DNA from 3 places in the Streptomyces sp. NPDC001219 genome. Region 2 is predicted to be linked to each of the others. Evidence: predicted binding sites of a transcription regulator. Region 2 holds the regulator's gene; each other region holds the start of a gene.

Region 1 (9,618 bases), on a different contig from region 2:
GATCGGCGCGGGGCGCGAACCGGCGCAGGACCAGATGCGGGACCAGCGCCATGAGGACCATGCCGGCGGCGAAGCCGGCCAGTCCGGCGGACAGCCGGCCCTCCATCGACAGGCCGGTGTAGGCGTGGCCGAAGACCGCGATCAGGACGACGAGGGCGAGCAGCCGTGCCTCGGTCCTCCGCCGGTCCGGTGCCTGGGCCAGCGCCTCGAACGTCATGGTGCGTTCGACATCGCTCTCCGGGACCCTGGCCCTCCGGGGAACTCTGGTCGTGGGACGCACGGGTTTTCCTCCGCCATCGGTCGTCGAGGCCGCCGGCCGGCCGGGAACGGGCCCGGTTCGTCCACCCGGCAGTCGGGGAGGTAGACGAGGCAGCCGGTGGCCTGGTTGCGAGAGCAGGGGGAGGTTTGTCCGATGCGCCGGGAATCTTCCCGATGGTTGTCTCGTAACCCGCCCTACCCCCGCTGTAGATGGCCATGATCGCCGAATGTGGGCGGGCCGGGAAACCGCGGCTCCTCTTGCCCGGTCAACCGGTGGCGGGGGAAGACTCCCCGCCGCGCTGGCACTCCGCTTGACCGAGTGCTAACCGCGTCATAGTCTCGGCGTTGGCACTCTCCAGTGGGGAGTGCCAACACAGCGACGGGCAGGTCCGGCACCCGCGACGACGGATCGACCTGGTCGCCACCTCAGACAGTTAACCCCGTGAGATCTCCGAAGGGGGAGGTCGGATCGTGACGACCACCAGCTCCAAGGTTGCCATCAAGCCGCTTGAGGACCGCATTGTGGTCCAGCCGCTCGACGCCGAGCAGACCACGGCTTCGGGCCTGGTCATTCCGGACACCGCCAAGGAGAAGCCCCAGGAGGGCGTTGTCCTGGCCGTGGGCCCGGGCCGGGTCGAGGACGGCAAGCGCGTCGAGCTCGACGTGAAGGTCGGCGACGTCGTGCTCTACAGCAAGTACGGCGGCACCGAGGTGAAGTACAACAACGAGGACTACCTCGTTCTCTCGGCTCGCGACGTGCTCGCGATCGTCGAGAAGTAAGTCACCCGGTTTTGCCGTGATCTGCGCCCCTGGTTTCCCGCGTCTAAACAACCGGGGCAGGGGCGCAGTCCGTTTGAGCGACAGCGGTCCCCACGTCGTGGCCGAGGATCGCATTGAGAGGACTTGAAGCAACCCATGGCGAAGATCCTGAAGTTCGACGAGGACGCCCGTCGCGCCCTTGAGCGCGGCGTCAACAAGCTTGCCGACACGGTCAAGGTGACCATCGGCCCCAAGGGCCGCAACGTCGTCATCGACAAGAAGTTCGGCGCGCCGACCATCACCAACGACGGTGTCACCATCGCCCGTGAGGTCGAGGTCGACGACCCGTACGAGAACCTCGGCGCCCAGCTCGTCAAGGAGGTGGCGACCAAGACCAACGACATCGCGGGTGACGGCACCACCACCGCCACCGTGCTGGCCCAGGCGCTGGTCCGCGAGGGCCTGCGCAACGTGGCCGCCGGCGCCTCCCCCGCCGCCCTGAAGAAGGGCATCGACGCCGCCGTCAAGGCCGTGTCCGAGGAGCTCCTCGCGACCGCCCGTCCGATCGACGACAAGACCGACATCGCCGCCGTGGCCGGTCTGTCCGCGCAGGACAAGCAGGTCGGCGAGCTGATCGCCGAGGCGATGGACAAGGTCGGCAAGGACGGTGTCATCACCGTCGAGGAGTCCAACACCTTCGGTCTGGAGCTGGACTTCACCGAGGGCATGGCCTTCGACAAGGGCTACCTGTCGCCGTACATGGTCACCGACCAGGAGCGTATGGAGGCCGTCCTCGAGGACCCGTACATCCTGATCCACCAGGGCAAGATCGGCTCGATCCAGGACCTGCTGCCGCTGCTGGAGAAGGTCATCCAGGCCGGTTCCTCCAAGCCGCTGCTGATCATCGCCGAGGACGTCGAGGGCGAGGCCCTGTCGACCCTGGTCGTGAACAAGATCCGTGGCACCTTCAACGCCGTGGCCGTCAAGGCCCCCGGCTTCGGTGACCGCCGCAAGGCGATGCTCGGCGACATGGCCACCCTCACCGGTGCCACCGTCATCGCCGAGGAGGTCGGCCTCAAGCTCGACCAGGCCGGTCTGGACGTGCTCGGCACCGCCCGCCGGGTCACCGTCACCAAGGACGACACCACCATCGTCGACGGTGGCGGCAAGTCCGAGGACGTCACCGGTCGCGTCGCGCAGATCAAGGCCGAGATCGAGTCCACCGACTCGGACTGGGACCGCGAGAAGCTCCAGGAGCGCCTCGCCAAGCTCGCCGGTGGCGTCTGCGTCATCCGCGTGGGTGCGGCCACCGAGGTCGAGCTCAAGGAGAAGAAGCACCGTCTGGAGGACGCCATCTCCGCGACCCGCGCCGCGGTCGAGGAGGGCATCGTCTCCGGTGGTGGCTCCGCTCTGGTCCACGCCGCCAAGGTGCTGGAGGGCTCCCTCGGCAAGGAGGGCGACGAGGCCACCGGTGTCGCCGTCGTCCGCCGCGCCGCCGTCGAGCCGCTGCGCTGGATCGCGGAGAACGCCGGCCTCGAGGGCTACGTCATCACCGCGAAGGTCGCCGAGCAGGACAAGGGCAACGGCTTCAACGCCGCCACCGGCGAGTACGGCGACCTGGTCAAGGCCGGCGTCATCGACCCGGTCAAGGTCACCCGCTCCGCGCTGGAGAACGCCGCGTCGATCGCCTCGCTGCTGCTGACGACCGAGACCCTGGTCGTCGAGAAGCCCGCCGAGGAGGAGCCGGAGGCCGGTCACGGTCACGGCCACGCGCACTGACCTGAGCCGTCGGCTCGGCTGACGCGCCGCGTCGGTCTGCTTCACCCAGGACCCGGGTCCCGCTGCGGCGGGGCCCGGGTCCTCGGGTTTTCCGGCGGGACCGGGCGCCCGGGTTCCCCGCCGCCGGGGCGCGGCTCACGCCGAGTGGTGCAGCTCCTCCCGCCGTACGGGGGCACGGAACGGCTCGCCCCGGCCGTAGCGTTCCAGCTCGTCGAGGGCGTGGTCGGCCAGGCGGTGGAGTTCGGTGCCGAGCGAGCCCGCCACATGCGGGGTGAGCAGGACGTTCGGCAGGTCGTACAACGGCGATCCCGGGGGCGGGAGTTCGGGCTCGGTGACGTCGAGGACGGCGTGCAGCCGGCCGGTGGCCAGCTCGGGGAGCAGGGCCGCCGCGTCGACCAGTGAGCCGCGGGCGGTGTTGACCAGGGTGGCGCCGTCCGGCATCAGGGCCAGCTCGCGGGCGCCGAGCAGATGACGGGTGGCGGGCAGCTGCGGGGCGTGCACGGTCACGATGTCGCTGTCGGCGCAGAGCGCGTCGAGGGGGACCGGCACCACGCCGAGCCGGGCCGCCTCGGCACGGTCCACGTACGGGTCGTACAGCAGGACCCGCAGGTCGAACGGGCGCAGCAGCGCGATGACCCGGCGGCCGATGCGGGAGGCGCCGATGACGCCGACGGTGCGGCGGTAGTTGCCGGCCCCGGCGAGTTCGCCGGACCAGTCGTGGGGGGCGCGCAGGCCGCGGTAGCGGTGGGCGGCGTGCAGGACGCGCTTGTTGGCGAAGAGGATCGCGGCGAGGGTGTACTCGGCGACCGGCAGGGCGTTGGCGTCGGCGGCCGAGGTGACGGTGATCCCGCGGTCCCAGCAGGCGTCGGTGACGTGGTGTTTGACCGAGCCGGCGGCGTGGACGACGGCCCGCAGCCGGGGCGCGGCGGCCAGCACCCGGCCGGTGAGGGGCGGGGCGCCCCAGCAGGTGAGCAGCACCTCGGCGCCGGCGAGGGCGGCGGCGACCTCGGGGGTGGGGTCGGCCAGCTCGTGGGCGACCAGCCGCGGGTCGGTACGGGCGAGGGCCGCGAGGCGGGTGCGGTGGCGGGCGCCGAGGAGCCGGCCGGCGACGCCCGGGCCCATCGCCAGCAGCAGGCCGGGCCGGAACGGTGGCGTTTCCGCAGGTCCTGGGGGACTGTCAGAGGTGGGGTGCATCGTGCTGAACGGTCCTCCTCCGCGGTCGCCCGCTGCCGTCGACGCCGGTGCCCGCCATCCGTGGCGCCCGCCGGGGCGGGCTGCGGGGCACGCGGTCGTCGCGCCCCGCCCGCCCCGTCGCGCCACGGCGACGGCATGGCCACGGCCATCGCACCACCACCGCCCCGCCCTCGGCAACGGGTGGGGTGACCCGGCGTCAGCGCGGCCCGTACTTCCGGCCGGTGCGGGACGTCAGACCGCTCAGCACGCCCCGGGGCGCCAGCTTCACGGCGCCCATGAGCGCCTTGTACCGCGGGTCCGGAATGGACAGCGACTTGCCCCGCGTCAGGTCCTTCATCGCGGCGTCGACCAGCTTGTCCGCGTCCAGCCACATCCACCCGGGGATGTTGTCCGTCCCCATCCCGGCGCGCTGGTGGAACTCGGTGCGGACGAACCCCGGGCACAGCGCCATCAACCGCACGCCGCTGCCCGCCAGATCGCGCGCCGCGCCCTGGGTGAACTGGACGACCCACGCCTTGCTCGCGCCGTAGGTGCCCCGCGGTACGAACGCCGCCACGGACGCCACGTTGACCACCGCGCCCCGCCGCCGGTCCCGCATCCCGCGCACCGCGGCCGTGGTCAGCCGCAGCACCGCCTCGCAGTGCACCTTCAGCATCGTCAGCTCGTCGGCCATCGGGACGTCGAGGTACTCGCCCTTGTTGCCGAAGCCGGCGTTGTTCACCAGCAGGTCCACCGGGTGCTTGGTGTCCGAGAGCCGGGCCTCGACGGCCGCGATGCCCTCCTCGGTGGCCAGGTCGGCGCTCAGCACCTCCGCCTCGATGCCGTGCCGGTCGTGCAACTCGGTGGCCTGCTCGTGCAGTCGCTTCTCGTCGCGGGCCACCAGCACCACGCTGTGGCCGTCGCTCGCGAGCCGCCGGGCGAACGCCGCCCCGATGCCCGCCGTCGCTCCCGTGATCAATGCAGTCGTCATACGGGCACGCTATCCGCCCGGGGCACGGCGCCCGCGTCCCAACCCCCGGTGGCGCGGCCGCCCCACCGCCCACCGGAGGCGCGTCCTCCGCTCCCGCTCCCGGCGCACACCGCCCGGCACCCGGCGGACGGGCTCAACCCCCGGCCCGCTCCGCGTACTTCACCGCCTTCCGCCGCGCCTCCTCCGGAAGGGCCGCACCCGCCTCCAGCAGCCGCGGCAGCAGCTCCCGCCGGGTGGTCAGGGCCAGGAACATCATCCCGACCGTCACCTCGTGCTCCGGGCGGTGCACCACCTCGACGGCGTCCCCGGCGCGGATCTCGCCCGGCTCGATCACCCGCAGATACGCGCCGGGCACCGCGGCCTGGGTGAAGCGCCTGATCCAGCCGCGCTCGCCGAGCCACCCGTGGAAGGTCCGGCAGGGAATCCGCGGGCAGGTCACCTCCAGCAGCAGCCGCGGCCCGACCCGCCAGCGTTCGCCGATCCGCGCACCGGTGACGTCGACGCCCGACGTGGTGAGGTTCTCGCCGAAGATCCCGTTGGCCAGCTCGCGGCCCAGCTCCCGCTGCCAGTCGTCCAGGTCCTCCCGGGCGTAGGCGTAGACGGCCTGGTCGTCGCCGCCGTGATGGCGCAGGTCGACCACCGCGTCACCGGCCAGCCCGCTGCCGCCGACGCCCTTGGGGCCGGGGGCGGCCACCGCCACCGGGCCGTCCACGGGCCGTTTGTCGATGCCCGTACCGCCCTCCGCGTCGGTGTGCCGGGAGGCGGTGGGCCGCCCCAGGTTCACGCTCAGCAGTTTCATGTGGTGCTCCGTTGCTCGGTCGGGCGGCGTGCTCCGGGGCCCGGCTTCGTCGGCGTCGCCCCAGCTCATGCGTGCCATGGCGGCGCGCCCGGCATGCCTCCCAAAAGGAACGACGCGATTTTTCACGATCGACCCAAGAACCGCTTATGCTCAAAGCATGATCGAGGCCCGTCATCTCCGTGTGCTGCGCGCCGTCGCCCGGACCGGCTCGTTCTCCGCCGCCGCACGCGAACTGGGCTGCACCCAGCCGGCCGTCAGCCAGCAGATGAAGGCGCTGGAACAGTCCGCCGGCACCCCGCTGCTGGTCCGCGCGGGCCGCGAGATGCGGCTGACCCAGGCGGGCGAGGCGCTCGTCCGGCACGCCGTCAGCATCCTGGCCGGGCTCACCGCCGCCGAGGAGGAGATCGCCGCCATCGCGGGCCTGCGCGCGGGACGGGTGCGCCTGGTGTCGTTCCCCTCCGGCAGCTCGACGCTGGTGCCGACCGCCCTCGCGACGATGCGCGCCGCCCATCCCGGCACCCGGGTCTCGCTGGTCGAGGCCGAACCGCCGCGCTCGATCGAGATGCTGCGCAACGGCGACTGCGAGATCGCGCTCGCCTTCCGCTACCCCGAGGTGCGCGGCGCGGACCCGGCGGCCGGGGCGGAGTGGGACGACCTGGTGGTGCGCCCGATCCTGGCGGACCGGCTGGTCGGGCTGGTGCCGGAGGGCCACCGACTGGCCGCGGCGGGCGTCGCGCGCTTCGCCGAGCTGGCCGACGAACCCTGGATCGCGGGCTGCCCCCGCTGCCGCAGGCACCTCGTGGAGGTCTGTGAGAGCGCGGGCTTCACCCCGCGTATCGACTTCGCGACGGACGACTATCCGGCGGTCATCGGCCTGGTCGGGGCCGGCCTGGGGGTGGCCGCGCTGCCCGAGCTGACACTGGCGTCGGTGCGCCCCAAGGGCGCGACGGCCGTACGTCTCGAACCTGCCGTGCACCGCGAGATCGTCGCGCTCACCCTGCCGGATCTGGCGCAGGTCCCCGCCGTCGAGGCGACGCTCGACCGGCTGGTGGACGCCGCCCGCCGCTGACGGCCCCCGCCGGCCCCGGTCCTTCGCCAAGCCCTTCGTCACCCGGCCGCACCGAACCCCGCACCGGCCGCAGCAAACCCCGTGTCCCGCGGACGGGCGGCCGCACCGTCGTGCAGGAACGTTTCTTCAGGAGCAGTCCGCCCCCGGAGCCTCAGGAGCCGGAGACGTGCGCGTGGCCGGTCATGGACGAGGCCGGGACCAGCCGGTGCCTGGCCCGGCCCATCAGTTCCTCGCGCTCGTCCTCCGTCAGACCGCCCCACACCCCGTAGGGCTCGCGGACGGCCAGCGCATGCGCCGCGCACTCGGCCCGTACCGGGCAGCGCATGCAGACCTCCTTCGCCGATGTCTCACGCGCGCTGCGGGCCGCTCCGCGCTCGCCTTCGGGATGGAAGAACAGCGAGCTGTCCACGCCACGGCAGGCAGCCAGCAGCTGCCAGTCCCAGAGGTCTGCGTTCGGGCCCGGGAGGCGGGAGAAATCTGCCATTGCTTGTCCCCTCGAAGCGATGCTGATTCGGGCTCGGTGCTCACGACGGTACATCTACTGTCGAAGTAGATGTAAATATGACTCATTGCGAATCTAGTCATAGTCACCATGAAAATGGAAGAAAGAGAGCCAAATAGGGCATAGGGTGCACGCGCGGATGCCGGTCGCCCATTGAGTCGTCTGCGTATCCGGCTCCTCACGGAGCGTGCTGAACTCGGTCGCCGAAGCCGTAACTCTTTCGAGTGACCGTCGTTGAGAGTGCGGAGGCGGTTGGCAGAGGTAGGCCACGGGCAAATGTCCGAGGCCGTCAATCGCACAGGTGACGATACGTACCAGCCTGGAGGCTCAAGGTGACGCGCATCAGCTGCGGAGGGCGGTCATGACATCCGTCCTCGTCTGCGACGACTCCCCGCTTGCCCGAGAGGCGCTCCGTCGGGCGGTTGCGACCGTGCCCGGCGTCGAGCGTGTGACGACCGCGGCCAACGGCGAGGAAGTCCTCCGCCGCTGGGGTGCCGATCGTTCGGATCTGATTTTGATGGACGTACGGATGCCCGGTCTCGGCGGTGTCGAGACCGTGCGCCGGCTGCTGTCCGCCGACCCCGGCGCCCGGATCATCATGCTCACGGTGGCCGAGGACCTGGACGGTGTCGCGCTCGCGGTCGCCGCCGGTGCCCGCGGCTATCTGCACAAGGACGCCTCGCGCGCCGAGCTGCGGGCGACGGTGACCCAGGCGCTCGCCGATCCGACGTGGCGGCTCGCCCCGCGCCGGCTGCGGTCCGCCGAGATGGGTGCCGCGCCGACGCTGACCGCGCGCGAGATCCAGGTGCTGGAGGGCATGAGCCACGGCCGCTCGAACGCCGAGATCGGACGTGAGTTGTTTCTCTCCGAGGACACGGTCAAGACGCACGCCCGGCGCCTCTTCAAGAAACTCGGCGCCTCGGACCGCGCGCATGCGGTGGCCCTGGGCTTCCGCTGGGGACTGGTCCGCTAAGGCGTTGTGACGTGCAGCGACGCGGGGGAGTGAAGATCCCCGCCCGCCCTGTGGCGGGCGGGGTGACATGGCGCCCCGCAGCCGTCGGCGTACGACGGCGGTCCGATTCGCCGCGCGGTGCCGCATCCTTGGAGGTATGGAGTTCCTCGGGGACGGGCCGGTCGGACATGAGGGGAGGGCGCAGGACATGACAACAGCCGGCGCACCTGCCGCTCATAACGCTTCGGTGCACAAGTGCGGACCTGATGCCGCGGAGCGCGCGGCGCCAAGGCACCATGGTCCGATGCGTGACGACGGGAAGCAGGAAATCGGCGAACTCGTCGCACGCGCCGTCGAGGGTGACCAGCGGGCCACCCACGACCTTCTGGCCCATGTGCATCCCCTCGCCCTGCGGTACTGCCGCACCCGGCTGTCACGGCTGCCGGGTGACGCCCGGCACTTCGTCGAGGATCTCGCGCAGGAAGTGTGTGTCGCGGTGCTCTGTGCGCTGCCGCGTTACCGCGACACCGGCAAACCCTTCGAGGCCTTCGTCTTCGCCATCGCCGGCCACAAGGTCGCCGATCTGCAGCGGGCCGCGATGCGGCATCCGGGCAGCACGGCCGTGCCGTCCGACGAGATGCCCGAGCAGCCGGACAACTCCCTCGGCCCCGAGGAGCGGGCGCTGCTGAGCAGCGACGCCGAGTGGGCCAAGAAGCTGCTGGCGAACCTTCCGGAGAACCAGCGCGAGCTGGTGCTTCTGCGGGTCGCCGTCGGGCTGACGGCGGAGGAGACCGGGCAGATGCTGGGGATGTCGCCCGGTGCGGTGCGGGTGGCCCAGCACCGTGCGCTGAGCAGGCTGCGGGCGCTGGCCGAGCAGTAGTGGTTCCCGGTGCGGAACGGCTGGTGATCGCCGTAGAAATGCACAAGTGATGAGGCCCTCATCGCTCGTGGAATGGGACACCTCATTAGGCCGTTAGCATGGGAGTCCGCGCTGAGGCAAGAGCATTGGGGAAGGTGTCATGAGTGACAACGTCGACGGTATGCCCGCCAAATTCGCCATGCTCGGGCTGACATACGACGACGTACTGCTGCTGCCCGGTGCGTCGGAGGTGCTGCCGAACGCGGTGAGCACCGCGTCCCGGGTCTCGCGCAACGTCACGGTGAACATCCCGCTGCTGTCCGCGGCCATGGACAAGGTCACCGAGGCCCGGATGGCCATCGCCATGGCACGGCAGGGCGGCGCGGGCGTGCTCCACCGCAACCTGTCGATCGAGGACCAGGCCAACCAGGTCGATCTGGTCAAGCGCTCCGAGTCCGGCATGGTCACCGACCCGAT
Region 2 (9,618 bases):
GAGGTTCAGCGCACCGTCTCGTTCGGTGCTCCGCTCCGCGTCGATGCCCTCGGCATCGAGCTGGACACCTCGCCGTTCGGAACCCTTCCGGCCGTCACGCGACACCGCCGGCCGTGACGAAGTCGATCAGCTCCTCCACCCTCCCCAGCAGCGCCGGCTCCAGGTCCTTGTAGGAGCGCACGCACGACAGGATGCGCTGCCAGGCGGCGCCGGTGTTCTCCGGCCAGCCCAGCGCGCGGCACACGCCCGTCTTCCAGTCCTGGCCGTGCGGGACGGCCGGCCAGGCCGGGATGCCGACCGAGGACGGCTTCACGGCTTCCCAGATGTCGATGTACGGGTGGCCCACCACCAGCGCGTGGTCGCCGGTCACCCCGGCCGCGATCCGGGACTCCTTCGAGCCGGGCACGAGGTGGTCGACGAGGACGCCGAGGCGGGCGTCCGGGCCGGGGGAGAAGCCGCGGACGATCGCGGGCAGGTCGTCGACGCCCTCCAGGTACTCCACGACGACGCCCTCGATGCGCAGGTCGTCGCCCCACACCCGCTCCACCAGCTCGGCGTCGTGCCGGCCCTCCACATAGATGCGCCCGGCGCGGGCGACCCGTGCGCGGGCGCCGGGCACGGCCAGCGACCCGGACGCCGTACGCGCCGGAGCGGCGGCGGCCGGCCTGCCCTCGGGGCGCACCAGCGTCACCACCCGCCCCTCCAGGAGGAAGCCGCGCGGCTCCATGGGGAAGACGCGGTGCTTGCCGAAGCGGTCCTCCAGGGTGACCGTCGGGCCCTGCGCGGTCTTCTCGCAGCGGATCACCGCGCCACAGAAGCCCGAGGTGACCTCCTCGACGACCAGATCGGGATCGGCGGGGACCTCGGGCGCGGGGCGCTGCTTCTTCCAGGGCGGGGTGAGGTCGGGGCTGTAGCGCTTGCTCTGCATGGGGACCTGTCTGTGGGTGGCGGGCGGATCAGGAGGGGGCGACGCCGAAGCGGGCGGCGAGGGCGTCCCGTTGGGCGCGGACGAAGCGGGCGTCCACCACGGCGCCGTGGCCGGGAACGTACCGGGCGTCCTCGCCGCCAAGGGCCAGCAGCCGGTCCAGCGCGCCGGGCCAGCGCTGCGGCAGCGCGTCCGGGCCCGCCTGGGGCTCGCCGGACTCCTCGACCAGGTCGCCGCAGAAGACGATCTCCGGGGACCCGCCCCGGCCGGGCACCAGGACCGCCAGATCGTGCGCGGTGTGGCCCGGCCCGACGTTGGCGAGCAGCACCTGCCGGTCGCCGAGCTCGACGGTCAGCTGGTCGTGGACGTGGTGGTGCGGGGCGACCAGCAGATCGGCGGCCTCGGCGGCGGCGTCCCGGTCGACGCCCTGCCGCACCGCGTCGTGCCGCAGCTCGTCCTTGCCGCGGCGCAGCAGGTCGCCCAGCCCGGCCGCGCCGAAGACCTCGACGCCCGCGAAGGCGGCGGTGCCCAGGACATGATCGAAGTGGGGGTGGGTGAGCGCGACATGCGTCACGTCGCGGCCCAGCACACCGCGGATCGCCCGTCGCAGATCCGCGCCGTCGCGCAGGGTCGCGCCGGTGTCGACGATCATGACGCCGGTGGTCCCCGCGATCACGCCGATCGTCTCGTCCCAGCCCGGCATCCGGCGTCTGGCGACACCGTCACCGAGCTGTTCCCAGCCGGCCTCTTCCCAAGCAGTGTGCATACCGAGACGCTAGCGCCATCGCGATAGCGTTGCCCGACAGATCGCCCGAACACGGTCACCGGGCGGGTGCTGTGTGCGGCCACCCTTGCCGGGTCCGTGCTACTCGGCCGTACACTGGCTCAAGGTCTGGCACTCGGCCCGTGTGAGTGCCAGGAGAGTCGAGACGGCGGACGGCCGGACTGGAGGTGCGCGGGATGCTCAGTGAACGCAGGCTCGAGGTGCTGCGCGCCATCGTCCAGGACTATGTCGGGACGGAGGAGCCGGTCGGCTCCAAGGCCCTGACCGAACGCCATCAGCTCGGTGTCTCCCCGGCCACCGTCCGCAACGACATGGCCGCCCTGGAGGACGAGGGGTTCATCGCCCAGCCGCACACCAGCGCCGGGCGTATCCCCACCGACAAGGGCTACCGCCTGTTCGTCGACAAGCTGGCCGGCGTGAAGCCGCTGTCCAGCCCGGAGCGGCGGGCGATCCAGAACTTCCTGGACGGCGCCGTCGACCTCGACGACGTCGTGGGCCGCACGGTCCGGCTGCTGGCGCAGCTGACCCGGCAGGTCGCGGTCGTGCAGTACCCGTCCCTGACCCGGTCCACGGTCCGGCACGTCGAGCTGCTGGCGCTGGCCCCGGCCCGGCTGATGCTGGTGCTGATCACGGACACCGGGCGGGTCGAGCAGCGGCTGATCGACTGCCAGGCACCGTTCGGTGAGGCCTCCCTCGCGGACCTGCGGGCCCGGCTCAACAGCCGGGTGGTGGGGCGCCGGTTCGCGGATGTGCCGCGGTTGGTGCAGGATCTCCCGGAGTCCTTCGAGCAGGACGACCGCGGCACGGTCTCGACAGTGCTGTCGGTGTTGCTGGAGACTCTGGTGGAGGAGACCGAAGAGCGGCTGATGATCGGCGGCACCGCAAATCTCACGCGCTTCGGGCATGATTTCCCGCTGACCATCCGGCCGGTGCTGGAGGCGCTCGAGGAGCATGTGGTGATGCTCAAGCTGCTCGGGGAAGCCAATGACTCGGGCATGACCGTACGTATCGGGCATGAGAATGCCCACGAAGGCCTGGCGTCCACATCGGTCGTCACGGTCGGCTACGGTTCGGGCGACGAGGCAGTCGCCAAACTCGGCGTGGTCGGACCGACCCGCATGGACTACCCCGGAACGATGGGAGCGGTACGCGCAGTGGCACGTTACGTCGGACAAATCCTCGCGGAGTCGTAAGTGGCCACGGATTACTACTCGGTCCTCGGCATCGGACGCGACGCCTCGCAGGACCAGATCAAGAAGGCCTTCCGCCGGCTCGCGCGTGAGCTGCACCCGGACGTGAACCCGGACCCGAAGACCCAGGAGCGGTTCAAGGAGATCAACGCCGCTTACGAGGTGCTGTCGGACCCGCAGAAGAAGCAGGTCTACGACCTCGGCGGGGACCCGCTCTCGCAGGCCGGCGGCGGCCAGGGCGCGGGCGGCTTCGGCGCGGGCTTCGGCAACTTCTCCGACATCATGGACGCGTTCTTCGGCACCGCGTCGCAGCGCGGGCCGCGCTCGCGCACCCGCCGCGGCCAGGACGCCATGATCCGGCTCGACATCGAGCTGAACGAGGCGGCCTTCGGTACGACCAAGGACATCCAGGTCGACACCGCCGTCGTCTGTACGACGTGCAGCGGCGAGGGCGCGGCGCCGGGCACCTCGGCGCAGACCTGTGACATGTGCCGCGGCCGCGGTGAGGTCTCGCAGGTCACCCGGTCGTTCCTCGGCCAGGTCATGACCTCGCGGCCGTGCCCGCAGTGCCAGGGCTTCGGCACGGTCGTCCCGACGCCGTGCCACGAGTGCGCGGGCGACGGGCGCATCCGCTCCCGCCGCACCCTGACCGTCAAGATCCCGGCCGGTGTCGACAACGGCACCCGCATCCAGCTCGCGGGCGAGGGCGAGGTCGGCCCCGGCGGCGGCCCCGCCGGTGATCTCTACGTGGAGATCCACGAGGTCGCGCACTCGGTGTTCCAGCGCCGTGGCGACGATCTGCACTGCACGGTCACCATCCCGATGACGGCGGCAGCGCTCGGCACGAAGTGTCCGCTGGAGACGCTGGACGGGGTGGAGGAGATCGATGTCCGGCCCGGTACCCAGTCCGGCCAGTCGATCCCGCTGCACCAGCGCGGGGTGACCCATCTGCGCGGCGGCGGCCGGGGCGACCTCATCGTCCATGTCGAGGTGCAGACGCCTTCCAAGCTCGACGCCGAGCAGGAGGAGGTGCTGCGGCGGCTGGCCAAGCTGCGCGGCGAGGAGCGGCCCACGGGGCAGTTCCAGCCGGGACAGCAGGGGTTGTTCTCCCGTCTGAAGGACGCGTTCAACGGGCGATAGCCCAGGTCGGCCCGGGGGTGGCGGTACCTCCCCGGGCCCGCGCGGATGCCGCCGCCCCGGTGCGGGGCGGCGTGCCGGGCGTGACACGATGTGCTCATGCCCACCGCGCTGACCGATCTCTGCCGCTACCCGATCGTGCAGGCCCCGATGGCGGGAGGCGGCTCCGGACCCGAGCTGGCCGCCGCCGTCTGCGGCGCCGGCGGTCTCGGCTTCCTCGCCGCCGGCTACAAAACCGCCGACGGCATGTACCAGGAGATCAAGCAGCTGCGGTCGCTGACCGACCGGCCCTTCGGCGTCAACCTCTTCATGCCGCAGCCCTCCCTGGCCGACGCCTCCGTCGTCGAGGTCTACCGCGAACAGCTGGCCGGCGAGGTCACCTGGTACGAGACCGATCTCGGCGACACCGACGGGCCCATCGACGACGGCTACGAGGCCAAGCTCGCGATACTGCGGGAGGACCCGGTGCCGGTGGTGTCCTTCACCTTCGGCTGCCCCTCGCGCGCCGTCCTCGACGCGTTCGCCAAGGTCGGTACGGCCACCGTCGTCACGGTCACCACCGCCGCCGAGGCGCAGGCCGCGCAGTGGTCGGGCGCCGACGCGGTCTGTGTGCAGGGCGTGGAGGCCGGTGGCCACCAGGGCACCCACCGGGACGATCCGCACGCGGACGGGACCGGCGCGGGGCTGGGGCTGCTGGCGGCGCTCGGCCAGATCCGGGAGGCCGTGCAGATCCCGGTGATCGCCGCGGGCGGGCTGATGCGCGGGGCGCAGATCGCGGCGGTGCTGGCGGCCGGGGCGAGCATGGCGCAGCTGGGCACCGCCTTCCTCGCCACCCCCGAGTCGGGCGCCAACCCGCTGCACAAGCAGGCGCTGACCAACCCCCTGTTCACACATACGGAGTTGACCCGGGCGTTCTCCGGACGCCCGGCCCGCGGGCTGGTGAACCGCTTCATGCGCGAGCACGGCCCGTACGCCCCGGCCGCCTACCCGGCCGTCCACTACCTCACCGCCACCGTCCGCAAGGCCGCCGCCAAGGCGGGCGACGCCCAGGGCATGAACCTGTGGGCGGGGCAGGGGCACCGGCTGGCGCGGGAGCTGCCCGCCGGGCAGCTGGTGGAGGTGCTGGCGGCCGAACTGGACGCCGCACGCGCCGCGGTGAACCTCCCCAACACCGGAAGCGGCTCATGACCGCGCCGGTCTTCCTCGTCGACTCGCTCGCGGGCGTACGGGCCGGCGGCACGCTGACCCTGGACGGTCCCGAGGGCCGGCACGCGGTCTCGGTGCGCCGGCTGCGGACCGGTGAGGAGGTCGTCCTGACGGACGGTCAGGGCAGCGGCGCGTACGGCACGGTCGCCGCCGTCGAGGGCAAGGACCGGCTCACCGTCGCGGTCACCGCACTGCGCACCGAGGAGCCGCCGCGCCCCACGATCACCGTCGTCCAGGCGCTCCCCAAGGGCGACCGCGGGGAGCTGGCCGTCGAGACGATGACCGAGACCGGGGTGGACGCCATCGTGCCCTGGGCGGCGGCGCGTTGTGTCACCCAGTGGAAGGGCGAGCGGGCCGCCAAGTCGCTGGGCAAATGGCGCGCGACCGCCCGCGAGGCGGGCAAGCAGTCGCGCCGGCTGACCTTCCCCGAGGTCGCGGACCCGCTGACGACGAAGCAGGTGGCGGCGCTGCTCGCGGACGCCGGCTTCGCGGCCGTCCTCCACGAGGAGGGCAGCACCCCGCTGGCCACCGCCGAACTCCCCACGGAGGGCCGGATCGTGCTCGTCGTCGGCCCGGAAGGCGGCGTCTCCCCGGAGGAGCTCGCCGCTTTCGCCGAGGCCGGCGCCCGGCCCTACCGGCTGGGGACGACCGTCCTGCGCACCTCCACGGCGGGCACCGCGGCCACCGCGCTGCTGCTGGGGCGCACGGGGCGGTGGAGCTGAGTCCGGGCCCACGTTTTCGGCTTTCCCGCCGTGGGTGTTGCTCGCCGTTTGTTGCCCGCTTGCGCGGTGCACCCGCCGTTGCGCCTGCGGCGGGCGGTGCCGCTGCGCGGGGCTGTTGGGGTGCGGTGACGGGCCTGCGCGGGTGGGGCTTTACGTAGGTGGTCCGCTGCGGCTTGCGGGGCGTGGAGAAACGGGCTGCTGACCTCGGCACTCAGGCCGGTGGCCGCACGATCGCGGCCGCCGTCGCGAACAGCTCCGTGAGGGTGCCGGCGAAGGTCGGCAGCAGTTGGAGACAGACGGCCCAGGCCTCGGGGTCGCCGCCCAGGTGTTCCGCGGTCAGCGCGGCCGCCCGTGTCCGCAGCTCCTGCCGGTCCGCCTGCCGGACGGGCTGCTGGTTCGCCTGCCGGTCCGAGGGGTTGAGCAGGCGGAGGAGGTGGGCCAGGCCCTGGTGTGCGGGGGCGGCATGGGTCAGGACGTCCTCCGGGGTGAGCGTGCCGCGCCGTAGGGCGCGCTGGGGCCACGAGAGGTGGGAGCGGCCGGGCTCCGGGGTGCTCGACAGCAGTGCCAGCAGCAGCTCGCGTGGGCAGTCCGCGAGCGCCGCGAGGTCCTGGGCCGCACCGGGGGCCAGCCTGCCGGAGCGGTGCGCAGCGATCAGCTCGGGCCAGGGCAACGGGACGCCCTCGCCGGCGAGTTTGTCCGGCTGGCCGCTGTCATGGCCCGGTGCCTTGTTGAGGAACGCCAGCAGCTTCTCCGGGTCCTCCTCGGCGGCCAGACGGGCGCGCAGCCGCTCCAGGCCGTCCGGGAGGCCGAGGAGCTTCTCGGTCTGCCGGCGGAGGGTGACCGGGAGCCGGTCCATCGCCAGGATCTCGCGCACCGCGTCCGGGCCGCCGCGCTCCCACACGGCCACCAGCAGCCGCAGCCGGGCCGCGGGTATCCGCAGCCGCAGCCGCCCGACGACGACCCGGGCCACGCCCAGGTCACCGGAGTCCAGACCGGCGATGAGCCAGTGGCGGTAGTGGCCGAGGTTGGCCTCCCGCAGGACGTGCAGCAGCTCCTCGGGGACGGTGCGGGTGCCGCCGCCGCGCAGCCGCCCGGCGAGCATCCGCTCCCGCTCCGCCTGGTCGATCCGGCAGTGGAAGAACAGCTGGGCGTCCACCTGCGGTTCGTCGAGGTCGAGGAGGTGGGTGAGCTTCTCGGGGGAGAGGGCGGAGGTGGCGGCCTGCGCGGCCAGTGCCGGTACCCCGTGGGCGGCGATCACCGCGTCCCGGACGGCCGGCGCCGGATCGCCGTACACCAGGAGGTGCTGCACGGCCCGCGGGTCGAAGTGCGGCACGACGGCGGTCTGCGCCGCCTCCGACGCGCACTGCAACAGGCTCAGGAACGCGGCCCGGGACGCCTCGGGGGCCGTGGCCGGGAAGACCGCCTCCAGGGGGCGGGGCCAGCTGGTGCTGCGCTTCCTGCGGGAGCCGGGTGAGGCGGCGTCCTCGACCAGTTCGGCGACGCTGCCCCGGGCCCGGCCCATCCGGGCGTACAGCGTCAGCCAGTTGACCGGGTCCCTGCCGAGCCGTTCGAGGAGTCCGGCGAGGGCCTTGCGGGTCGGCTCGTGGTCGTACGGCAGCGCGTTCAGCACCTCCGTCGCCGGGCCCACCTCCGCCAGCACACGGTCCACCGGCAGCCGGCCCGTACGGATGCCGCGCCCCAGGGTCTCGTCGAAGGGCACCTTGCCCGCCGCCTCGGGCCCCACCAGCGCCTCGAAGGGCAGCTCGGCGGCGACGTGCGAGGTGCCCCAGGGGTCGGCGCGGAAACACTCCATGACGAGGTCGTCGGGGCAGCCCTCCCAGTGGGTGAGCTGCGACAGGTGGTTGCCGCTCTGCCGGCGGCTCGTCCGGCCGCTCCGGAAGGGCAGGCGGGCGTGCTCGCGCCGGACGAGTTCCCAGTCCAGGGCGGCGGGCTTCGCGACCGAGGCGGCGCCGTCACGGACCATCAGCAGGGCCCGCAGCGCCGCGGGGTCGGTCCACTCGCCGGCCGGACGCCGCTCCCGCAGGAACGCCTCCGGATCGTCAGCGGCCGCGGCCTCGCGCATCAGCTCCAGCAGCTCCGGGCGCCCGAAGTCGAAGTCCGCGGCCTGCTCGACCCCGTTGGCGAAGGCCACCAGCGCGGCGCCGCCCGCGAGGCGGACCAGGGCCAGACAGGCGTCCACGGCGGCCGGCAGCGGGAGGAACCGGGACAGCCGGACCAGGGTGTAGGAGATCAGCTGGGGGAACGGGCCGGTCAGCGCGGGAAGCAGCTCAACGGGGGTGGCCTCCTTCTGGAGCAGCGGGACGAGGCCGTCCTCGGCTTCCCAGCGCGGGTCCGCGGGGTCGGCGGCACCCAGCATCGCCGGCAGCAGATCGGGCAGGTCCCTTGCGCGCCGGTTCCATTGCGGGGAGGGGCGGTACCACGCCTTCCACACCGCGCGGGCGACCACCGGGTCGCCGCTCCCCGCCGCCCGTATCAGGAAGGCCTCGGGATCGGCGTCCAGCGCGGCCCGCAGCGCCGCGCCGCCCGGTCCGGTCACCGTCTCCACGATCTCCTCCGGCAGCCCGAACCGGTGGGACAGCGCGGCCAGCAGCTCCGGACGCTGCCGCTCGGCGAGGGCGTCGGCGGTGTCCGGCGCGGCGAGCCGCAGTGCCAGGCGGAGCGGGGCGGCGGAGCTGTGGGTCACGTGCGGAGGTCCCTTCGCGGGGCGGGAGAGCGGCCGTGCACGGACCGGCACCGGGCCGTTCCGCGACCCACAGATCGTGGCACGGCCCACTGACAACGCGACGGTGCGCCGGACGCCCCCTCAGGGGCCGCCCGGCGCACCGTCGTTCCCACACGGAGGGCCGGTCCGGCCGGCCCCCGCGCGTCAGACCAGCTCGGCCGCCAGCGTGATGTTCTTGACGCCCGCCAGCGCCTGGCTCACCGGGCAGTTGGCCTTGGCGTCCTGGGCCGCCGCCTGGAAGTCCTCCTCCGACAGGCCGGGGACGCGGGCCTTGACGGTCAGCGCGATGCCGGTGATGCCCTCACCGGGCTGGAAGGTGACATCGGCCTGGGTGTCCAGGGCCTCGACGGTGTAGCCCTTGCCCGCCAGGCCGTGCGAGAAGGCCATGGAGTAGCAGGAGGAGTGGGCCGCCGCGATCAGCTCCTCGGGGCTGGTGACGCCGTTGGGCTGCTCCGCGCGGGCGGGCCAGTTCACGTCGTAGGTACCGACCTTGGAGGACTCCAGGGCGACGGTGCCCTTGCCCTCCAGGAGGTTGCCTTCCCAGTGGGTCTTGGCGGTGCGCGTGGTTGCCATGGTGCAGATCTCCCGGTTGTGGGCGAAAGCGGTTCCGCGCGCCAGCTTAGTGATCCCGGGGACCGCGCCGTGCCGGCCGCCGCCCGCCGTCCGCCGTCTGGCGGTGCACGGAGGGAGCGGGACCCGGCCCGGCGGGGCGGCGGGCGGTGCTCCTTCCCCGGCCGCTGCAACCCCCCGTGGGTGCCGCCCGGTAGCATCCGAAGGCCGTACGCACCGTGTGGACGGCCGATGACCGGGAGGAGCCGACGTGGCGGGAGCACCGCAGGCCGACTGCCTGTTCTGCAAGATCGTGGCGAGGGAGGTGCCGGCGACCATCGTCCGGGAGACCGAGACGACCG
Region 3 (9,618 bases), on a different contig from region 2:
CGCGGCCCTCAACCGCGACGGCCACCCCCTCCTGGAGCCCGGCCCACCGCCCGCCCTCACCCTGGATGAGGCCCTCACCGCTCGCGACCAGGGCGCCGCCCTCCTCGACTGCCGCCCGCTGGCCGACTACACCCGCGCACATCTGGCGGGCTCGCTCCACACGAGCCTGGACACCCGCTTCGCCGAGTACGCCGGCAGCGTGGTCGCCCCAGGCACCCCCATCGTGCTGCTCGCCACCCCCGGCACGGAGCAGGAAGCCCGCCTCCGCCTCGCCCGCATCGGCTACGACCACGTCCTCGGCCACCTCCCCGACCCGGCCGCCGTACTGGACCGCACACCCGAACTCAGCCGCAGCAGCCGACGCATCCACCATGAGGAACTGGCGGCGCACGGCACTGGGGTGGCACAGGGGGAACCGACGGCGGAGGGCTCGGCGGGCGGAGACCAGAGCGCGGGCCGCAGTGGCGCCCCGGCGGCCGATGCCGAATCCGTGGATGCCAGGCCCAGCGGCGTCGAACCCGCCGATGCCGAATCCGCGGATGCCAGGCCCAGCGGCGTCGAACCCGCCGATGCCGAATCCGTGGATGCAGAGGCCGTCGGCGCCGAACCCGTCGGCGTCCAGCTGATCGACGTCCGTAATCCGGCCGAATACGAGGCCGGCGCCCTCCCCGGCGCCCGCAATGTCCCCCTGGCCGGCCTGTCCGACCGCCTCACCGAACTGGACCCGGCCCGCCCGGTGGTCCTGTACTGCCGCAGCGGCAACCGCTCGGTGATCGCGGCAGCCCTGCTGGAGGCCCACGGCTTCACGGAGGTCTGTGACGTGATCGGTGGGTATGACGCGGCGGAAGCGGGTGCGGGAGCGGGGTAGTCGCGCGGGCGGCGGGGCTTCGGCTGCGGGGTGCGGGGGCACGCCACGCGCGTCACGGCCTCATTCAGACGAGTGCCTGACGTGCGCGATCGCCTTATCCCCGCCGGTCCGCCCTGGGTTGGCCTCCTGACCAGGGGCAGGGGGCAGAAGCCCGCCGGGGCGGGCCTGCCCGGGGCGCTTCGGCACAAGCTGCCGTACGCGACAAGCCAGCCCCCAAGCCCGCCCCAACACACCAGCACGAGCCGCCCCAAGCGAACGAGCAGCAGCCGGGCCCGCCCGCCCCAATCACGCCAGCGCGCCCCGCTCCACCCGAGCCCCCTACCCGCCCCACCACGAACCCAGCCCCCGCCCGACCAGCAGCGCACGTACGGAAGGCAACACAAGTGCCGCAGCAGCGGCCAGGCAGACAAGGGCGGGGAGGAGCAGAGACGGGCCGCCGCCGTCCCCCGCCGCCCCGGCGCCGGTGAGGGTGAGTCCGGCCCCCGCCGTGGTCGTCAGCACGGCCTTGGTCACGCCGGACGCCTCGCCCGCCCGCTCGCGGCGCACCACCGCCTGCGTGCCGGTGAGGGCCAGCCCGCCGGCCACCCCGAGCGCGACCGCGGCCGCCGTCGACGCGAGCAGCAGGGCGGGCGTGCCCGTACCGCGTGTGGCGGCCGCCAGCGCGATCCCCGCGGCGGCGAGGCAGAGCGCCATCACCGGCACCGCCGCCGCCGGACGCACCCGCCCGGCCAGGGGACCGCCCACGGCCAGCGCGCCCGCCGGGACGACGAAGAACACCCCCGCGTCCCGCACCGACCACCCCTCGCCCTGCTGAAGCGTCCACGGGACCACGTACAACAGCGCCACGGTCGCGGAGTTGGCGACCGCACCGGCCACGGTCAGTGCCACGTACGGGCGATTGCGGAACAGGGCGAGGTCCACCAACGGGGCGGGCGCGCGCCGCTCGGCCCGCACGAACAGCGCGCCCAGCAGCACCGCGCCGACCGCCCAGCCCCACGCCGTGAGGTGCTCCAGCCAGCGGGCCAGACAGGCCGGCACGCCCGTCGCGGTGAGCGCGCCGACGATGTCGAGGGACCTCCCGGCATCCGGATCGCGGGACTCCGCCGCCCGGCGGGCACACAGCAGCGCGGCCAGGGCGAGCGGCACCGTCAGCCAGAAGACGGCCCGCCAGGACACCGACCGGGCCAGCACACCACCGAGGAACGGGCCACAGACGGTGGCCAGTCCGGCCAGCCCCAGCGCACGGCCCATCGTCCGGCGTCCGCGCCCCGGCGGACAGGCGCGGGTCAGCAGCGCCAGCCCCGCGGGCATGATCAGGGCACCGCCCACGCCCTGCACCACCCGCGCCGCCACCAGCAGCGGCAGCGACGGCGCGAGCGCACACAGCGCGGCCGCGACACCGAAGAGCGCCAGCCCGCCCGTCAGCACCAGGCGCCGCCCGTACAGGTCGCCGAGACGCCCGGCGAGCGGCATCAGCGACCCCGCGGCGAGGAGATAGCCGCTGACGACCCAAGGGGTGCCCGTCGCGGAACCGTGCAGCGCGTCGCGGAGGACGGGCAGCGCCAAGTTCAGCGCGAAGGAGTCAAGTTGGACGCAGAACGCGCCGGTGGCGACGGCGGCCAGCGTCCAACGGGCCTGCGGCTCCAGGTAGGTGTGTGGTTCGGGTTCCGGCATGACGGGCATCGGGCCGCCTCTCACGGGTCCGCCTCTCGCGCCTGCGGAGGAAAACGGAAAAGGGAGGGGGAGAGGGGGATGGAGTGCACCGGAAAGGGGCAGGAACCCGGAGCGGGTTGCGCGCCCGGCCGGGAGGCCCGGAGCGACGAGCCGGGCGGCCGGGGCGGCAGCCCGTGCGGTGACCGCGAGGGCCGGGAGCGATCTGCTGCCGCGGAGGTGCGGGAAGGGGCGGCGCGGCCCCGTACAACGGACGTTCAGCGAACGTTGATCGGTGATCTCCATGCTGAACCGCATGTTGCGCCGTGTGACTTCAGAGCATGCAGATGACGCCCGGGAAGTGCAAGAACCGGAGGCGTCGCGGATCGCCCTCACCTGGAGTGGGGAGCCCGGACGTCAGGAGGAGCTGACGCACGGCATGCTCCTCGACCAGGCCGAACGCGCCGCCGCCGTACTCCGCCGGCTCGGCGTACGGGCCGGTGACCGGGTCGCGGTGCATCTGCCGCTGGTGCCCGAGTCGGTCATCGCCACGCTCGCCTGCGGCCGGCTGGACGCGATACGCACCACGCTGCCGGTCTCGTTGACAGTGCCCGAACTGGTCGCGCGGACCCGCGAGTCCTCGGCCCGGGTGCTGATCACGGCCGATGCGGCGTTCTGGGACGGCGCCGTACGGCCCGTGAAGGCCCTGCTCGACCACGCCCTGGCGCGGGGCAGCGCCTCGGGCCCCGCCGTGGACCGCACCGTCCTGGTCGTGAACCGCTGCTCGCGCCCGGTCTCCTGGAAGCCCGGACGCGACCTGTGGTGGCACGAGGCCCTGGGCGTACCGTCCGCCGGCCACTGACACCCCACCGGTCGCGAGCCGGCGGCCTCTCTCCCCGACGTAATGCGGCCCCTCCGGCACAGTGCGGGCCTCCGGCGCGGTGCGGCCCTTCGGGGAATCGCTACAGCTGGGCGCGGCGCGTTGTGAAGGACACGAGCGGCGCGAACGAGCACGGCGCTTCGGGCAGGTCCGGCGCGCGGGTCGAGGCGCTTCGGGTGGCGCGGCGCGGGGCGGGCGCTTCGGAGCGCGGCGACTGGGCGTAGGGCCGTTCCGGGGAGTGCCAGCGACTGCCTCGCCGTACGCCGCGAGTACCCGCCGTACGCCGCGATGAACAGCCACTCACAGCCACCCACAACCACCCACGGCCTCACCCACTCAGGCCACCAGAATCGAGCCATTCGCCTCATCCGCCCCTAGCGTGGAGCACGGCACAGCCCTCAGACGCCCCACCCGCCTCGGGCCGCGGCTCCGAAGGCAACCGGGCGCCGCCCCAGCGGAAAGGTCGCTGCCCCATGGCTCGTCATGAGTACGCACACCCCCGCCACCCCCTGCCCGGGAGCGACCGCAGCCGGCCGCTCAGGCGCCGCGGCTCACAGGGCCCGCCGACCAGGCCCCATGACGGTCATCGCCCGCACCCCATACCCACCCACGACAAGGGCCGCTAGGACAGAGGCCGTTCGTGTCCCACCCGGATCACACCGGACACCTGACGCGCCTCCCGTCCTCCCCCTCCCCCCCCGCCCTCCGCCCGCCCCGGCCCTCCGTCCCCCGCTCCCTCCCCCCGGCTCCCCTCGCGCCCGCCGCCGCCCCAGCGACTACGCCGCCCCCGCGCCCACGCAACCCCCGCCCTCACCGGTATCCCCGCCCCGCCGATATCCCGCCGCCAGGTCCCGTGGCCCGCAATGACACGATGGGGGAATGGCGACAAAGCCCGAAGAATCCTCCGAGTACCGGCCGACAGTTTCCGGGACGTGGCCGGAGGGTGCATCCCTGCATTCCGAGCTTCTCGCGGCGAAGAGCCTGGTTTACGACCCCTGTGGGTTCACCTGCTCGCAGCCGGTCCGGGAAGCGGAGAGCGCGGAGTACGCGGCGCATGAATTCACGCTCGACGGCTCCGACGTCAGGTATCGGGTCGCCAAGACCACCCCGACGAAGGTCGGGCAGTTCGTCACGGTGTGGAAGCGGAGCCCCGGCGGGCCGATTCAGCCCTTCGATTCCGGAGATGCGGTGGATCTCTTCGTCATCAGCTGCCGCGCGGACCAGAACTTCGGGCACTTCGTCTTTCCGCGTGAGGTGCTCTGTGAACGGGGCATCGTCTCCCGGAACGGCTCCGGCGGAAAGCGTGCCTTTCGCGTCTATCCGCCATGGGTGGAGACCACCAACCGGCAGGCCCGCACCGCGCAGGCGTGGCAGGTGAAGCACTTTCTGCCGATTCCCGAGGACGGTTCTCTCGACTCGGCTCGCGCACAGGCCCTCTATCACCCGTGACCGGCCGCCCGGGCCACCACGAGGGAATGCGCGTCCTCGCCCGGGGCTCGCCCTCGTGGCGCCCGGTACCACCGCCGAAGAGGCGCCATGGGCCCACGCCGAGCCGTGTCCGCTCCCGGCCCGCCCGTACCCTGGAGCCGTGAGCACCACCCCCGAACCCGCAGCGGCCGCCGAGCAGCCCGAGTCGGCCCCCGAGGCCGAGTCGGCCCCTGCACGCGGGCCGGCCCCCACACCCGAGTCGGCCCCCGAGCCCGCGCCGGCCCCCACGCCCCAGGACGCAACCGCCGCCGCCAACCCCGAGCAGCCTCCCGCCTCCCCCGCCGCACGCCCGGCGGCCTCCAAGGCCGCCGCGCGGCTGGTCTTCGACGATCCGCTGAGCCGGCAGTCCTCCGACGACACCGACCGCGGCTGGGGCGAGCGCCCGGCCGGGGGTGACAGCGCCGCCGACCTCGCCCGCTTCCTCGACGAAAAGCCGCCCCACCACCTCTGAGCGAGGCGACGGGGCGGCGTCTGCCGGCCGTGGGCGCCTGCTACTCGTGGGTCTTCTGTGTGCCGATGGTGCCCGAGGCGGACGAGGGCGCGGACGGCGAACCGGTGCGCTGGGCGAGCAGGGCGTCCCGGATCTCGATGAGCAGCTGGATCTCGGTCGGGTCCGCGGTGGCCGCCTCGACCTGCTGCTTGGCCGCCTGGCGTTCCTTCCACTTGTTGATCGGAAGGATCATGAGGAAGTAGACGACCGCGGCGGTGATCAGGAACGTCAGGGCGGCGCTGAGCACCGAGCCCCAGAGGATGTAGATCCCGTCGGCGAAGGCGCCCGTCTTGGGGTCCTTGGCGCAGGTGGCGGTCAGGCAGGACTGGTAGTGGTCGAGGTTCTGCGAACCGAGCGCGCCCACGATGGGGTTGATGATGCCCTTCACCACCGCGTTGACGATGTTGGTGAAGGCAGCACCGACGACGACCGCGACCGCGAGTTCGATGACGTTGCCGCGCATCAGGAATTCCTTGAATCCCTGAATGACGCCCTTGCTCTCGCTCACCTGACAGCCTCTTTCCCTGCTCACTGCGGACGGTGCACCCACACTCAGCACCGCAACTTACGTCAGGGCGGGGCGGGGGTGTCCAGTCGTGTGACACGAGCCATCGGGCGGCCGGTGCGTCGGCGCGGAACGGAAGGTTCCGGCGGAGTGGCCCGAGAACACGGACCCGGTGGACGGATACCGCGGTACCGGTGCGGTGGGCGCGCCCCCATTGGCGCGCGGCGGGTGCCCCGCCATGCGCGACAGTCTCACGGGGGCCGGGAGCAGAGGCCACTTGATCTTGGAGCATGATCACCGCCCTCCCGGCGCCGCCGGCGACGGGCAGCCGGGCGCGGGAGCGTCTCGTACGGCCCCGTACGACGCCCCGCCGGCCAGTGCCGCGGCGGTCATCGCCAGCCCGGCCGCCAGTAAGCGCTGCCGCGCGGTCCGCCCCCCTCGGTGCCTCCCGCCGCCGGCCCGTACCGGCGGGAAGTGCGGCACCTCACACGGCGGGGGAGCGGGGAGCGGCGGAGAGAGGGGATCGGGGCTGGTGAGGTGGGAGGCGCCGGCGGGGCCGGGGAAGGGGGGAGCGGGCGAGGTACGGAGCATGGTGGAACCGCCTGTGAGGTGGTGAGGTCGGTGAACCGCTGATCACCACCGTGCCGCACGACCTCGTCCGCCCGCTCCGGGCTGTGGACGGCCCCGTCGCTGTGGACAACTCGGCCACCCGGGAGGGGGAGGCCGAGCGTCCTGCGGCGGCGTTACGGCAGTTCGATGCCCAGGTCCCAGCCGGTGTGGGCGCCGGTGCACAGGCAGTCGCGGGCCGCGTTGTCGGGGAGGGCGGCGACGGCGTCGAAGAGGACCTCGCGCAGCCGGCCGACGTTCTCGGCGAAGACCCGGAAGACCTCCTCGTGGGAGACGCCCTCGCCGGTCTCGGTGCCCGCGTCCAGGTCGGTGACGAGGGACAACGAGGTGTAGCAGAGGCCCAGTTCGCGGGCCAGGACCGCCTCGGGGTGGCCGGTCATGCCGACCACGGACCAGCCCTGGGCGGCGTGCCAGCGCGATTCGGCGCGGGTCGAGAAGCGGGGGCCCTCGATGACGACGAGGGTGCCGCCGTCGACCGGCTCCCAGTCCCGGCCGCGGGCCGCCGAGAGGGCGGCCCGGCGTCCGGTGGGGCAGTAGGGGTCGGCGAAGGTCAGATGGACGACGTTGGGGACGCTGCCGTCGGGCAGGGGCTCGCCGTCGAAGTAGGTCTGGGTGCGGGCCTTGGTGCGGTCGACGAGCTGGTCGGGGACCAGGAGCGTGCCGGGGCCGTATTCGGGGCGCAGCCCGCCGACCGCGCACGGGCCGAGGACCTGGCGCACGCCGAGTGAGCGCAGTGCCCACAGGTTGGCGCGGTAGTTGATGCGGTGCGGCGGGAGATGGTGGCCGCGGCCGTGCCGGGGCAGGAACGCGACCTGGCGGCCGGCGACCTCCCCCACGAACAGGGAGTCGCTCGGGCGCCCGTACGGGGTGTCCACTGTGATCTCGGTCACGTCGTCGAGGAACGAGTAGAAGCCCGATCCGCCGATAACGCCAATCTCCGCGTCAGCCATGCCGGTCACACTATCGGGGCGCGGCAACGGGGGAGAGTGGCTGACGGAGACGAAAGAAGGCCGCAAGGCAACGGGCCCCGCCGTCGGTGACGGCGGGGCCCGGAGAAGCGCGGGTCAGGCGGCGGAGCTGCTGCCCGAGGACGAAGCGGCGGCCGGGGAGGCGGACTTGCTGTCCGAGCTGCCGGACGAGGAGCTCGACGCGTCCGAAGAGGAGCCGGACGAGTCCGAGGAGGACGTGCCCGAGGTGCTGGAGCTCTTCGCGGGGCTGCTGCTGGACGACGAGCCGCGGCTGTCGTTGCGGTAGAAGCCGGAGCCCTTGAAGACGATGCCGACCGCGGAGAACACCTTCTTGAGGCGTCCGTCGCAGCTGGGGCACTCCGTGAGCGCGTCGTCGGTGAACTTCTGCACCGCCTCGAGGCCCTCGCCGCACTCGGTGCACTGGTACTGGTAGGTCGGCACTTGACTTCCTCCTGGCACTCTCACTCGATGAGTGCTAACGACGCTCCATCTTGCAGTATTCCCGCCCGCCAGTCCACCGTGACCGGCGGACGGTGACCGACCCCACGCTCGGTCAGGCGCGCGCCAGCTCCCGTTCCCGGTCGTCGGAAACGGCCGGGACCCGGGCGTCGGCGCCCTGCGAGGGGACGCGGGAGGCCGCGGCCGGGGCGCGCGGCAGCAGGTGGGCGCGGAGCGCCAGCAGCACCACCAGGGCCAGCGCCGTACCGGCCAGCGGCACCAGGAACCCGGTGCTCGGCCCGAAGCGGTCCGCCAGCTGGCCGGCCGAGGTCGCCGCGGCCGCCTGGCCCAGCGCGACCGCGCCGGTCAGCCAGGTGAAGGCCTCGGTGCGGGCGGCGGCCGGCACCAGCGACTCCACCAGCGTGTAGCCGGTGATCAGGGCCGGGGCGATGCACAGGCCGACGACCAGGCCGACGGCACCCAGCAGCGGCACCGCGGTGACCGCCCACAGCGGGACGGTGGCCAGCGCCAGCAGCCCGTAGGCCACCAGCAGACGGCGCCGCGGGCCCACCTTCCAGGCGAGGGCGCCGCAGACGATCCCGGCGAGCATGTTGCCGCCCGCGAAGATCCCGTAGAGCACGCCGTTGATGCCGGGCTGCCCGATGTGCTCGGTGAACGCCGTCAGCGAGACCTGCATGCCGCCGAAGACCGAGCCGATGCCCAGGAAGGCCACGATCAGCACGCGGACACCGGGGATCGACAGCGCCGAGACGCGCGCCCCTTCGCCGGTCCGCGCCCGGTGCACCGCCGGCTGGCTGCGCCGCTGCGCGGCGAACAGCAGCCCGCCGGCCAGCGTCAGCGCGGCCTCGGCGACCAGCCCGGCCGCCGGGTGGACCCCGGTGCACAGCGCGGTCGCCAGCACCGGGCCGACCACGAAGGTGAACTCGTCGGTCACCGACTCGAAGGCGGCGGCCGTCGGCATCAGCGGGCTGCCGCCCAGCCGGGCCGCCCAGCGGGCCCGCACCATCGGGCCGACCTGCGGAGTCGAGGCACCCGTGGGGACCGCCACCGCCAGCAGCGTCCACAGGGGGGCGTGGGCGAGGGCCAGGGTGATCAGCGCCGCGACGCCGGCGACATGCGCCAGGACGCCGGGGATCAGCACCGCACGCTGCCCGAAGCGGTCGGCGAGCTTGCCGCTCTGCGGGGCGAACAGGGCCATCGAGACACCGGTGGTGGCGGACACCGCGCCCGCGGTGCCGTACGAGCCGGTGGTGGACTGGACGAGCAGCACGATGCCGATCGTCAGCATGGCGAAGGGCTGCCGGGCCAGAAAGCCGGGCAGCAGGAATGTCCATGCACCAGGGGTGCGGAGCAGTGGTCCGTATCCGGTACGGGTGTCCTTGACCGCGGATGCCACGGCCGGGCCTTTCTGCCGCCTGGTAGCGCCACCCGCGAGGTCCTCACGGGTACGCGCCGAGAGCTGTCCTCTCGCGCAGGACCGAGTGATACCGCGTGGTCCGCACCGGAGAGGTGGCTGCATGGGGCAGGGGGACCGCGGCCGCCGAGCGGTCGCGCCAGCTCTGCATCAGGCAGAGTTGGTTCGTCGATGTGCCTCTTCATACTACAGGCCGCAGCGCGTGAAGCCCTGGGATAGGCCAGGGCTTCACGCGGAATTCCTTGGTATCCGTGGAGAGATGCGGCACA

The links. The regulator HrcA, encoded in region 2, represses chaperone genes, less so after heat shock. The targets are predictions, from matches to a motif close to TTNGCACTCNGNNNNNCNGAGTGCNAA.
Region 1: a site for HrcA is predicted at 558-584, ahead of groES (co-chaperone GroES). Genes of this name have one in related genera too.
Region 3: a site for HrcA is predicted at 7,929-7,955, ahead of ACWC9R_RS10850 (FmdB family zinc ribbon protein). Genes of this name have one in related genera too.

The regions. Positions count from the first base shown of each region.
Region 1 is NZ_JBSFJF010000122.1:2,525-12,142, reverse strand. Features, by position in the region: gene ACWC9R_RS36060 (FtsW/RodA/SpoVE family cell cycle protein) at 1-217, opposite strand, end outside; gene groES (co-chaperone GroES) at 730-1,038, shown strand; gene groL (chaperonin GroEL) at 1,174-2,796, shown strand; gene ACWC9R_RS36045 (hydroxyacid dehydrogenase) at 2,932-3,990, opposite strand; gene ACWC9R_RS36040 (SDR family NAD(P)-dependent oxidoreductase) at 4,187-4,960, opposite strand; gene ACWC9R_RS36035 (MOSC domain-containing protein) at 5,094-5,759, opposite strand; gene ACWC9R_RS36030 (LysR family transcriptional regulator) at 5,917-6,828, shown strand; gene ACWC9R_RS36025 (WhiB family transcriptional regulator) at 6,980-7,312, opposite strand; gene ACWC9R_RS36020 (response regulator transcription factor) at 7,692-8,303, shown strand; gene ACWC9R_RS36015 (sigma-70 family RNA polymerase sigma factor) at 8,587-9,162, shown strand; gene guaB (IMP dehydrogenase) at 9,302-9,618, shown strand, end outside.
Region 2 is NZ_JBSFJF010000025.1:96,887-106,504, forward strand. Features, by position in the region: gene ACWC9R_RS18635 (Uma2 family endonuclease) at 1-117, shown strand, start outside; gene ACWC9R_RS18640 (DUF3097 domain-containing protein) at 95-928, opposite strand; gene ACWC9R_RS18645 (MBL fold metallo-hydrolase) at 957-1,691, opposite strand; gene hrcA (heat-inducible transcriptional repressor HrcA) at 1,886-2,902, shown strand; gene dnaJ (molecular chaperone DnaJ) at 2,903-4,039, shown strand; gene ACWC9R_RS18660 (nitronate monooxygenase) at 4,136-5,224, shown strand; gene ACWC9R_RS18665 (16S rRNA (uracil(1498)-N(3))-methyltransferase) at 5,221-5,964, shown strand; gene ACWC9R_RS18670 (hypothetical protein) at 6,176-8,668, opposite strand; gene ACWC9R_RS18675 (OsmC family protein) at 8,852-9,280, opposite strand; gene ACWC9R_RS18680 (histidine triad nucleotide-binding protein) at 9,528-9,618, shown strand, end outside.
Region 3 is NZ_JBSFJF010000013.1:7,340-16,957, forward strand. Features, by position in the region: gene ACWC9R_RS10815 (MBL fold metallo-hydrolase) at 1-868, shown strand, start outside; gene ACWC9R_RS10820 (MFS transporter) at 1,187-2,542, opposite strand; gene ACWC9R_RS10825 (AMP-binding protein) at 2,847-3,380, shown strand; gene ACWC9R_RS10830 (MepB family protein) at 4,278-4,847, shown strand; gene ACWC9R_RS10835 (hypothetical protein) at 4,987-5,337, shown strand; gene mscL (large conductance mechanosensitive channel protein MscL) at 5,378-5,884, opposite strand; gene ACWC9R_RS10845 (S-methyl-5'-thioadenosine phosphorylase) at 6,625-7,458, opposite strand; gene ACWC9R_RS10850 (FmdB family zinc ribbon protein) at 7,573-7,917, opposite strand; gene ACWC9R_RS10855 (MFS transporter) at 8,030-9,331, opposite strand.